One region of the Pseudactinotalea sp. genome, then DNA from elsewhere that is predicted to be linked to it. Evidence: predicted binding sites of a transcription regulator. Region 1 holds the regulator's gene; the other holds the start of a gene.
What was found. Region 1 encodes HrcA, which represses chaperone genes, less so after heat shock. Its sites were predicted from a motif close to TTNGCACTCGNNNNNNNCGAGTGCNAA; they were not measured.
Positions count from the first base shown of each region.

Region 2: the regulator HrcA is predicted to act here: its motif matches at 2,230-2,256, upstream of ACOJSN_RS22075 (Hsp20/alpha crystallin family protein).

Region 1 is NZ_JBMDXJ010000085.1:14,102-19,984, forward strand. Features, by position in the region: gene ACOJSN_RS03940 (phosphotransferase) at 1-362, shown strand, start outside; gene ACOJSN_RS03945 (16S rRNA (uracil(1498)-N(3))-methyltransferase) at 368-1,129, opposite strand; gene dnaJ (molecular chaperone DnaJ) at 1,140-2,264, opposite strand; gene hrcA (heat-inducible transcriptional repressor HrcA) at 2,299-3,324, opposite strand; gene ACOJSN_RS03960 (DUF3097 domain-containing protein) at 3,438-4,286, shown strand; gene ACOJSN_RS03965 (hypothetical protein) at 4,299-4,562, opposite strand; gene ACOJSN_RS03970 (hypothetical protein) at 4,651-5,634, opposite strand; gene hemW (radical SAM family heme chaperone HemW) at 5,717-5,883, opposite strand, start outside.
Region 2 is NZ_JBMDXJ010000489.1:12,602-18,484, reverse strand. Features, by position in the region: gene argJ (bifunctional glutamate N-acetyltransferase/amino-acid acetyltransferase ArgJ) at 1-928, opposite strand, end outside; gene argC (N-acetyl-gamma-glutamyl-phosphate reductase) at 942-2,030, opposite strand; gene ACOJSN_RS22075 (Hsp20/alpha crystallin family protein) at 2,355-2,822, shown strand; gene def (peptide deformylase) at 2,916-3,584, shown strand; gene ACOJSN_RS22065 (hypothetical protein) at 3,622-4,059, opposite strand; gene ACOJSN_RS22060 (gluconokinase) at 4,070-5,593, opposite strand; gene ACOJSN_RS22055 (quinone oxidoreductase family protein) at 5,630-5,883, shown strand, end outside.

The DNA.
Region 1 (5,883 bases):
TGATCGACTTTGACCTCGCGCGACCAGCTGCGCGTGTCGAGGAGGTGGCAAATCTCCTGCTGTGGTGGGGGCCCTGGATGCACCCGAGCGATCGGCAGGAAGCGGTCAGTGCCGTCGACCCCTTCGCGCGCGGCGCGCTCCTGGTCGACGCGTACGGATTGGATGATGACGGCCGGCGCCGGCTGCTCCCCGTCTCGCGAGAGATCGCCGAGCTCTCCTGGCACGGCATGAAGCGCCGCGCTGACACCCTGGGCGGCGGCTGGAGACGGATGTGGAATGACGGCATAGGCGACGTCATCCTCCGCCGCCAAGAATGGCTCGCGAAGCATGAAGGCTCCCTCGCTTCCGCAGTGGGCGGGTGAACCAGTCAGCTCCACCGGCCGAGTCGGGACGCGAGCACAGCCATGGCAGCAGGCCCGGCGGTGGAGCTGCGGAGCACGTTCGGGCCGAGCAGCACCGCGCGCGCACCCGCGCCCACCACAGCGTCGATCTCGCCGTCGCTGATCCCGCCCTCGGGTCCGATGACGATCATGACCTCATCCACGCCGTCGAGCGGGACGTCGACCAGCGGCGAGGTGGCCACTTCGTGCAGCACCAGCACCACCGCTCCCCCTGCCACGGCCTCGGCGACCGTGTCGACCATCGCGGCGCCGCGCACGAACGGCAGCACCTCCGGCAGCCACGACCGCCGTGCCACCTTGCTCGCAGCATGCACCAGGGAGCGCCAGCGCTGCTCGCCCTTGGCCGCCTTCTCTCCGCGCCACTGGACGACCGACCGTTCCGACTGCCACGGCCGCACCGCATCGACGCCGAGCTCCGTCGCCGCCTCGATCGCCATCTCGTCGCGCCCGCCTTTGGCGAGCGCCTGCACAAGCGTCAGTCGCGGCAGGAGCCGCTCCTCCTGGTTCACCTCGAGCACGGAGATCACGACGGCGGCCGGTCCCGATCCCTCGGTGACCTCACCTCGGAGCCTGGTCCCTACGCCGTCGACCACCTCGATCGGTTCGCCGGCGCGAAGGCGCTGCACCGAGCCCGCGTGACGGGCCTCGGGCCCGGTGAGCGTCCAGGAGGCTCCGGCACGCACACCGGCGAGCTCACCCGGCTGGACCACGAACACCGGTGCGGTCATGCGGGGGCGCTCACCGACCGGCGAAGGTGTCTCGGAGCTTGCGCAGCACCGAGCTCTTCACCGGTGAGATTCGCGGGTCGGGACGCTCTTCGCCACGCTCGGTGGCGAGGTCCCGCAGCAACTTCTCCTGCTCGGGACTGAGCCGGGTGGGGACGGTCACCTGCACGTGCACGTGCAGATCGCCGCGGCCGGACGCCTGCAGGTGTCCCACACCGAGACCCCGCAGCGTCACGATGTCATCGGGCTGCGTGCCCGGCTTGATGTCGACCTCCTGAACGCCGTCGAGGGAGTCCATGGTGACCACGGTGCCGAGCGCAGCCGCGGTCATCGGAAGCTCCACCGTGCAGTGGATGTCGTCGCCGCGGCGGGTGAACACCGCGTGCTTGAGCTCGCGCACCTCCACGTACAGGTCACCCGCCGGCCCGCCACCGGGGCCGACCTCGCCCTGGCCGCTCAGCTTGATGCGGGTACCGGTGTCCACGCCCGGTGGCACGTTGACCGTGATGGTGCGGCGGCTGCGGACACGGCCCTCGCCGGAGCACTCGGGGCAGGGATCGGGGATCACCGTGCCGAAGCCCCCGCATGCCGTGCAGGGGGCGGTGGTCATGACGTTGCCGAGGAACGAGCGCGCCACACGCTGCACCGACCCACGGCCCTGGCACTCCGGGCATGTCTGCGGTCCGGTGCCCGGCCGGCAGCAGCTTCCATGACAGACCTGGCACGCCACGGCGGTATCGACCGTGATCTCCCTGGCCACGCCGAACGCGGCCTCGCTGAGGTCGACGTCGATCCGGATCAGCGCGTCCTGACCGCGCCGCACGCGGGATGCCGGCCCGCGGCTGGCTCCCGCGCCCCCGGCGGCCTGGAAGAACGACTCGAAGATGTCGCTGAACCCGCCGAAGCCGGCGCCACCGCCCGGCATCCCGGAGGTGCCGCCGCCGAGGTCGTACATCCGCCGCTTCTCGGGGTTGGAGAGCACCTCGTGCGCGGCGCTGACCTCCTTGAACTTGTCGGCCGCATCGGGGCCGGCGACGTCTGGGTGGTACTGGCGCGCCAGCTTGCGGTAGGCGCGCTTGATCTCGTCGGGAGAGGCCTCCCGGGACACGCCGAGCACCTCGTAATAGTCCGTCGTCACGCTTCTCGTCTCGTCTGCTCGTTCGTCGGTGGCGTCAGGACGCCAGGATCTTGGACAGGTACCGCGCCACCGCTCTCACCGCGGCCATGGTGGAGGGGTAGTCCATCCGGGTCGGACCGACAACGCCCACCTGGCCGAACCCGCTGCCATCGCCGAATGTTCCGTAGGCACCGGCCACGACAGCGGTCTCGCTGAGCCCCTCGTTGTGGGTCTCAGCGCCGATACGCACCGCCAGCGGCGACTCCTCGCCCATCTCGGTCAGCAGGCGAAGCAGCACGACCTGTTGCTCCAACGCCTCCAGCACGGGCGAGATGGTGCGGGTGAAGTCGACGTCGGCACGGGCAAGGTTCGCCGTGCCTGCCATGACGATACGCTCCTCGACCTCCTCCGAGAGGGTGTCGGTGACCACCTCGGTGATCTCGGTCACCAGCGCACGGTCCTCGGGAGGGAAGGCAGCGACGATCTCGCCGAAGGCACGCACGAGCTCGGGCATACGCCGCCCGACGCCGGCCGCGTTGAGTCGCGCCCGCAGCTCGGCGAGCAACGTGTCGTCGACCTGCACGTCGTGGTCGATGGAGCGCTGCTCCACCCGCCCGGTGTCGGTGATGATGACGATCATCAGCCGCCGCGCACCGGCGGGCACCAGCTCCACGTGCCGCAGCGCCGAGCGGCGCAACGAGGGGTACTGCACCACGGCGACCTGCTGCGTCAGCTGCGAGAGCAGCCGCACGGTGCGTTCGAGCACGTCGTCGAGGTCCACAGCGGAGTCCAGCAGCTCGGCGATCGCGCGCCGTTCCGCGGTGGAGAGTGGCTTGACCACATTGATCCGGTCGACGAAGGCTCGGTAACCCTTGTCCGTGGGGATCCGCCCGGCGGAGGTGTGCGGCTGTGCGATGTAGCCCTCTTCCTCCAGCGTGGCCATGTCGTTGCGGATCGTGGCGGGCGAGACGCCGAGGTTGTACCGCTCCACGAGGTTGCGGGAGCCGACGGGCTCGCGGCTGCGGACGTAGTCCTGCACGATCGCGCGGAGCACGTCGAGCTGTCTGTCCTGCCGTTCCATCGACTCGCCTCCTCCCGGGCACGTCACGACCGGTGGCACTCGCCCGGTCCGAGTGCCAATTCTACGCGGCGCCTCCCACACATGTGGCTCGTGCGTGCGTAACGTCACGCACCGTGACCCACGACCGCTACGGCTCCGACGTCCTCTCCCACGACCCGCACCGCGCGCGCAAGCCCCAGACCACCGATGTCCCCGCAGAGCGGGGTCTCGTGGTGGAGGACGTCACGAGCGGCTGGGTGGGCGCCGTGGTCCGCGTGGAGAAGAGCGGCGGTGAGCACGTGGTGGTGCTGGAGGACCGCAACGGACGCACCCGCACGTTCACGCTCGGCGCCGGGTTCTGGGTGGACGGCAAGCCGGTCCGGCTCGTCGCACCGCGACCGCAGCAGCGAGCGAGCGGCACCGCCCGCACCGCCAGCGGCTCTGTCGCCGTGTCGAATGCCCGCGCCCGGGTCGCCCGCGCGTCCCGCATCTGGGTCGAGGGCCGCCACGACGCCGAGCTCGTGGAGCGCGTGTGGGGCGACGACCTCCGGATCGAGGGCGTGGTCGTGGAGATGCTCGACGGCGTCGATCACGTGGTCGATCGGCTCACCGAGTTCGGGCCGAGCAGCAAGCGCCGCGTCGGCGTTCTCGTGGATCACCTGGTTCCCGGCTCGAAGGAGACCCGGATCGCCGACGACGTGATGGCCCGGTTCCCGGGCGTGCTGGTGCTCGGCCACCCGTACGTGGACGTGTGGCAGGCCGTGCTGCCCGGCCGCGTGGGGCTCGAGGCATGGCCCCACGTGCCGCGCGGCACCGACATCAAGGTCGGCACGCTGCGTGCGCTGGGCTGGCCCGCCAGGAACCAGGCCGACATCGCGGCCGGCTGGAAGCGGATCCTCGGACAGGTCCGCGACTACAAGGACCTCTCCCCCGCCCTGCTCGGCAGGGTCGAGGAGCTGGTGGACTTCGTGACCGTCGACTGACGAAGGGCTGCGTCAGCGACCGGCAAGACGGCTCAGGAGCCGTCGAAGACGTCCGCCGCGCGCTGGACCCTCCGGCCGGTCGGTGTCGTCGACTTCGTAACCCGGTCCGGGCGGCCCGTAGGCATCGGGAGTCAGGTCGGACGGCGGCACGAACCCGCCCTCGTCGGGGCCGGGATAGGCGCCGCGCGGGTCAGGAGCCGGACCGTACGTGGCAGGCGCCTCGTCCCGCGCGCCAGCCGCGGCAGGGTCCGGCTCGGCCGGCGGCTGCTCGGTCATTGTGCCTCCGTCATGTCGACATCGTCAGGACGCAGGAGCGGGACTCACGGTGGCGGGGCGCACATTCACGCCCCGCCACACGCGGCGATCAGGCCGGCGCGACCTGCTGGCCGGACAGCGTTCGGTAGGCGAAGACACCGGCGATCAGGACGATCGGGTACGCCACGAACACACCGAGGCACAGTGCGATCAGACCGAGCAGCATCACACCGATCGACGCCAGGATGAGCAGCAGCACGTTGCCCACGTTGCCCGTGACCAGCTGCATGCTCCGCTTGAACGCGTCCACGGGCGAAGCACCCGTGTCGAGCGCGATCGGCACGGCGAACATTCCCAGGAGGAAGATCGCGAGCGCGAGCAGCCAGCCGATGAAGGGGATCAGGTTGACGATGTACGCAGCGGCGACCAGCAGCGCGGTCAGGAAGCCCGGTCCCGCGTGGTCGAACTTGATGAAGTCGCCGAACCCGTTCAGACGCCCGTTCACCTTGTGCACGGCGCCCTGCTGGATGATCACCGCGAGCAGCATCGCGGCAATGCTGGAGAGCGCGCCGAGGAACTGTTCACCGATCGAGGGGGTGGCGGCTGCAGTCAGCGCCTCGATGTCGTTGAAGTCGACGTTGACGCTGGGGTTGAGGAGCGAGCTGAGGAGAGCGCTCACCAGCAGCACGATGACCGACCATCCCAGGAAGCCACCGACGTGCGACTTGAACGAGTTCCAGCCGTAGCCGATCGCGCCACCGACCGAGAACACGGGCTGGCCTGCACCGAATGCGCCCGGAGCGCCCGCGGGGCCGCCGTACTGCGGAGCGCCGTACTGGCCGTACTGTCCGGGAGGCGGCGGAGGTGCCGACGGGAACCCACCACCGGGGCCGGCAGGCGGCGGCGGGGGCGTGCCACCGCCCGGAGGAGGCGGCGGGGTGCCGTAACCCGGAGGCTGATCGGCCGGCGGCTGCTGTGGGCTGCCGTAACTGGGCGGCTGAGCGGCCGGCGGCTGGTTCGGCGGCGGGAACCCACCGGACTGCTCTGGCTGCTCGCCTCCGGGGTTCTGATCCTCCGGCGGGTTCTGGGTCATGTCACTCCTGTGGACGAAAGATGGAGATCTCGTGCGCGCCTACCGTACCGAGTGATGCCAGATTCGTGGGGATGCGGCGTGATCACGCCACGAGGCGTCCCACCACCGTGTCGGCCAGCAGCCGGCCACGGCGCGTCAGCCGAGCAACACCCGCTGCGGCCGCATCCGGTTCGACCAGCCCCTCCACGGCGAGCTGTGGCAGCAGCGCACCCGCGCCGCCCTCGACCGGGAGCCCCTCGACCAGCCGGA
Region 2 (5,883 bases), on a different contig from region 1:
CGACCTGCGCGAGGATGCGCCCCCAGTTCGGGTCGTTGCCGAAGATCGCGGTCTTCACGAGCGCGGACCGGGTGACGGCGCGGGCAACGGCGACCGCGGCGTCCTCGCTGTCGGCCCCGACCACCTCGACCGCGATGTCATGGGACGCCCCTTCGGCGTCGGCGATCAGCGCCCGCGCGAGCTCGGCACAGGCGGCCGTGACCGCATCGGTGAGCTCCTGCGGGCTGGGGGTGACGCCACTGGCGCCGGACGCGAGCAGCACCACGGTGTCGGAGGTCGACATCGCGCCGTCGGAGTCGATCCGGTCGAAGGTGAGCCGGGTCGCGTGACGGAGCGCGGCGTCGGCCGTGGCGGCATCCACGCTGGCGTCCGTGGTGAGGACCACGAGCATCGTGGCGAGTGCCGGAGCGAGCATGCCGGCACCTTTGGCGATGCCGCCGACCGACCAGCCCTCGCGCGAGGTGTGCGCCTGCTTGGGGACCGTGTCGGTGGTCATGATCGCCTCGGCGGCGGCTGCACCGCCCTCGCTGCTTAGCGCAGCCGTGAGCGGCTCGATGCCGGCCAGCAGCACCTCGATGGGCAGCCGCTCACCGATCAGGCCGGTCGAGGCCACGAGCACGTCGGCTGCGGACACCTGGAGCGCCTGCGCCACGGCCTCCGCGGTGCGATGGGTGTCGAGAAACCCCTCCGGCCCGGTACACACGTTGGCGCCGCCGGAGTTGAGCACGATCGCGTGCGCGACGCCGTCACCGATGACCTGGCGCGACCAGGTGACCGGGTGCCCGACCACCCGGTTGGAGGTGAACACCGCAGCGGCGGTGCGCTCGGGCCCGTCGTTGACGACGAGCGCGAGGTCGGGCTTGCCGGAGGCCTTGAGGCCGGCGGTCACGCCGGCAGCCCGGAAGCCCTGTGGGGAGGTCACGGTCACGGGTGGAGTCCTCTCAGGGTGCGACGGCCGTCGTCGGCAGTCCCACGGTCTCGGGCAGTCCCAGTGCGAGGTTCATCGACTGGATCGCGCCCCCGGCGGTGCCTTTGACGAGGTTGTCGATGGCGCACACGGTCACGACTCGGCCGGCCTTCTCGTCGACCGCGACCTGCACGAGCGCCGTGTTGGCGCCGGTGGTGGCACCGCTGGTGGGCCACTGCCCCTCGGGCAGCAGGTGCACGAACGGCTCGTCGGCGTAGTACGCCTCCCAGGCGGCCCGAACGGAGGGCGCCGAGACATCGGCGGCGAGCGGCGCCGTCGTCGTCGCGAGAATCCCCCGGGAGATGGGGACCAGGACCGGCGTGAAGGAGATCCGCACGTCGGAGGCACCGGCGGTACCGAGGTTCTGCGCGATCTCGGGGATGTGCCGATGACTGCCGCCCACGGCGTACGGGACCGCGTTGCCGGCGGCCTCCGAGGCGAGCAGGTGGGTCTTGGTCGCCTTGCCGGCGCCCGAGTACCCGACGGCGAGGACCGCGACCAGGTCCGTGGGGTCCACGAGCCCGGCCGCGACGCCGGGCTGCATGCCGAGCGTCACGGCGGTGACGTTGCAGCCGGGCACGGCGATCCGTGTGGCGCCGGCGAGCGTCTCGCGCTGGCGGGTCCGGGTGGAGTCGGCCTCGTCCCCTGTGCCTCCGACGATCAGCTCGGGCAGGCCGTAGGTCCAGGTGCCGGCGTGCTCGGAGCCGTAGTACTCACGCCAGGCGGCGGGGTCGACCAACCTGTGGTCGGCTCCGCAGTCGAGGATGAGCGGGCTGGAGCCCAGCGCCTCCAGGTCGGCCGCGATGGCGCCAGAAGCGCCATGGGGCAGCGCGAGGATGACGACGTCGTGCCCGGCGAGCGCCGACGCCTCGGTCTTCGCGAAGGTCCGGCCAGCAAGAGCGGGGTGCGCGGCAAGGTGCGGATGCGCCGACGCCACGGGCTCGCCCGCGTTGGTGAACGCGGTGAGCGCACCGATCTCAACCTCGGGGTGGTCCAACAGGAGCCGGAGAGCTTCGCCGCCGGCATAGCCGGACGCGCCGGCGATCGCAACACTTACAGTCACCTGCATAACTATACAGAATCAGGAAGCACGACTCTTCCGATGTCGTAGACCAGGCGAGCCTCAGCCCGCCTGAGCACGGGGTGGATCGAGAGGTGGTCGAGTACGAGGACCCGCGAGCGCCTCGCCCAGGGTGCTGCCGCGGCGAGATCCGCGGCTGTCGCACCACGCCTCCGGGACCTGACACGTCACCGCCAGACTCTTAGCACTCTCCGGTCGAGAGTGCTAATATCGAGGTTGCCTCCAGGGGCCTGATGCCCCCGGGGCACGATGCCATGACCGGACGCCGCACAGGGCGGACGTCCTGGACCGAAGGAGGTGGTGGTTGTGGCACTGACCTTTGACCCCTTTCGTGAGATCGACCGAGTAACGGCACGACTCCTCACCGGCGACGGCACATCCCGCGCCGCACGATGGATGCCGATGGACCTGTTCAAGGTCGAGGATCGGTACGTCGTCAACGTGGACCTGCCCGGCGTCGATCCCGGCTCGATCGACCTCGACATCGACGGCAACACCCTGACGATCAGCGCCGAGCGGACGATCGGAACGACCGAGGGAGCACGGTGGCTGGCGCAGGAGCGCCCGGCCGGCCGGTACACGCGCCAGCTCAGCCTCGGCACCGATCTCGACCTCGACAGCATCCAGGCCTCCTACGAGAACGGTGTGCTGTCGCTGACCATCCCCATCGCCGAGCGTGCGAAGCCTCGCAAGATCGCGGTCGAGCACACGGTGCAGCGGCAGGCGATCGCGCCCGAGGAGTCCGCCCAGCCGACAGCCGGTGGCGCGGGCTGACCCCGTGCGATCGACGGTCTCCCCGGGGCGTCCGTGGTCCACGGACGCCCCGGGTGGCGTCGAGTGCCGGCATGGCCTGGAAAGATGTCGCGCATGCGAACGTTCGTCCAGGGAATCGAGGTCTCCGACTACCCCGAGGTACCGCCGGAGACCGAGCGCGGCAAGGCGCTCCGGGTGACCGAAGTCGGTGAGGACGTGCTGCACCGCCGCAACGCCGACGTCACTGCGGAGATGTTCGGGAGCGAGGAACTGCGCACGCTCGTGGACGACATGTTCGCGACCATGATGCTCGCCGAGGGCGTGGGGCTCGCGGCCAACCAGGTGGGCGTCGACCTGCGGCTGTTCGTGTACGACCTGCCCGACTCCGACAACGACAGCCGACACGTGGGCCACATCTGCAACCCGGTGATCGAGGTCGACCCCGACGGCGGCACGAACGAGCACGAGGAAGGTTGCCTGTCGGTGCCCGGGCCGGGCTCGGAGCTGTTCCGCCCCTCGCGTGTGGCGGTGACCGGCTCCGACCTCGAGGGCACGCCGCTGCGGCTGGAGGGGACGGGCTACTTCGCGCGCTGCCTGCAGCATGAGACCGACCACACCAACGGTCGCCTCTACATCGACCTGCTCGCCAAGCGCGAGCGCAAGCGCGTGCTCGCCGACATGCTCGAGCTGCGCGACAAGGTCATCAAGCGCCGCACCAAGCTCACGAAGGAGATGGGCTTGGAGCCGGTGGCCTACCCGGACGAGCCCCCGAGCGGACGCTGACCGCCCCGGACACCCCGAGGGCGCCGTCGTGCGCTGATCAGCGATAGCGCACGGCGAGGCACCCGTTGGGGACCGGTGCTGTCGTCGCGCCCGAGGGCACGGCATCCTCGTCGTTCTCGGCCACGAGCCCCACGGTGTGCCGTTGGTCGCTGACCCGGAGACCGGCGCCCCCACCGCCGCTGCATCCGGCCATCGGCGACTCGGCGACGATGAGCAGGCAGATGCCGCCCTCGTCCGAGGCTCCCAAGTAGAACGACACAGCCTCGTCGCCGAGGTCGGCGAGCAGGCGGGTCGTCGACTCGTCGACATTGCTGACGATCTCGAGCTGGTCGGCGGCGAGCACATCCTGCTCCGTCTGCGGCTCGTCGAGCAGCCCTTGTGGCTCGCAGGCCGGCGAGCCGTCCGAGCAGCCGGTCACCGCCATCACGAGCAGCGACAACGACGCCACGACCGAGCCACCTCGTCGGAACCCCATGCTCGCGACTCTACCGACGCAGCGAGAGGTCCAGGCGGCGCAACGCGGTGAAGGTCGGAGCGAGGGCGTCGTCGAGGCCGGCGAACACCGGGCGCAGCCGGGCGTAGACGCCGGCGTTGTCCGGGATCGGCTCGACCGTGCGGGCGATCGGCGTCGCGGCGGCGGGCGCGTCGAGGTCGCCCACGAGCCCCAGCGCGAGCATGCCGAGGATCGCGGCGCCGTAGCTGGAGCCCTGCTGGCCGTCAGGAAGATCGATCGGGAGGTCGAGGGCGTCGGCGAGCAGCTGCTGCCACAGCTCACTGCGCATCACTCCCCCGGTCGCCCGCACCTCGCTCACATCGAGCCCGGCGGCGCGCATCGACTCCAGCACCAGCGCCAGCTGCAGCACCACTCCCTCGAGCGCGGCGCGTAGCAGGTGCTCGCGACGATGGTCGCGGGTCAGGCCTACGTAGCTGGCGCGAGCGAGCGAGGTCCACCGAGGTGCGCGCTCGCTGAGCAGCGACGGCACCATCAGCAGCCCGCCGCTTCCCGCCGGCACCTGTGCGGCCTGCGCGAGCAACTCGATCTCGGCACCCTCCCCGAGGTCCGGGGCCAGCGACTCCAGCGCCCAGCGCATGACGATGCCACCGTTGTTGATCGCCCCACCGACCACCCACAGACCCGGCGCCAACGCGTAGCAGAACACCCGCCCCTGCGGGTCGACGGCCGGGCGGTCCACGACCACGCGCAGAGCACCGGACGTGCCGAGCGAGCACGCAGCCATGCCGGGCCGGACCGCCCCGACGCCGAGATTCGCGAGCGGGCCATCGCCGGCACCGACGACCACCGGCGTCCCTGACGGGAGCCCGACCGCGGCGGCCGGCTGCTCCGCCAGCCCCACCACGTGCGTGGTGGGCACAAGCACCGGCAGCTGCCCCGCATCGACCGCGGCGACCCGCAGCGCCTCGGCATCCCAGTCGAGGGCCTCAAGGTTCATCAACCCGCTGCAGGAGCCGATCGAGTGATCCATCACCCACGCATCGCACAGCTGCAGCAGCAGGTACTCCTTGATGCCGCACCAGCGAGCAGCACGCCGGCACAGCTCGGGCTCGTTCTCCGCGAACCAGGCCAGGCGTGGCAGCGGCGACATCGGGTGCACCGGTGTGCCGGTCCGGCGGTGCAGACCAAGACCCGCCGGGTCGGCGCGGAGCCGCTCGGCCTGCGTCTGGGATCGGGTATCGGCCCACGAGGTGACGGCCGTGAGCGGGCGACCTGCGCCGTCGAGCGCCATCAGCGTGTGCATGGCCGAGCTGAACGCCAGCCCGGCCACGCGACCGGCACCGACCCGCGCGACGACCTCACCGAGCGCACTGAGGACCGCCGCGAGGATCTCCTGCGGGTCCTGCTCGGCATGGCCGGGCTGAGGGGCATGCAGCGCGTAGCCGCGCTCGGCCTCGGCCAGCACGGCGCCGTCGGTCGCGAAGGCGACCACCTTGGTGGCTGTGGTGCCGACGTCGACGGCGACGACCAGGTCCTGGGATGTCACAGCGGGCACGTGCCGACCGTAGCGGAGCCGGATACGTTTGGCGGCATGCGCGCGATCGAGGTGGCAGCCGCCGGAGGGCCGGAGGTCCTGGAGCTCGTGGAGGTGCCCGATCCGGAGCCGGGTCCCGGTCAGGTGCTGGTCCGCCCGGCGGCGATCGGACTGAACTTCATCGAGACCTATCAGCGCAGCGGCGTCTACCCGGTGCAGCACCCGTTCCGCCCCGGTGGTGAGGGCGCAGGCGAGGTGATGCAGCTCGGCGAGGGCGTGACCGCGCTGCAGGTCGGGGACGAGGTCGCGTG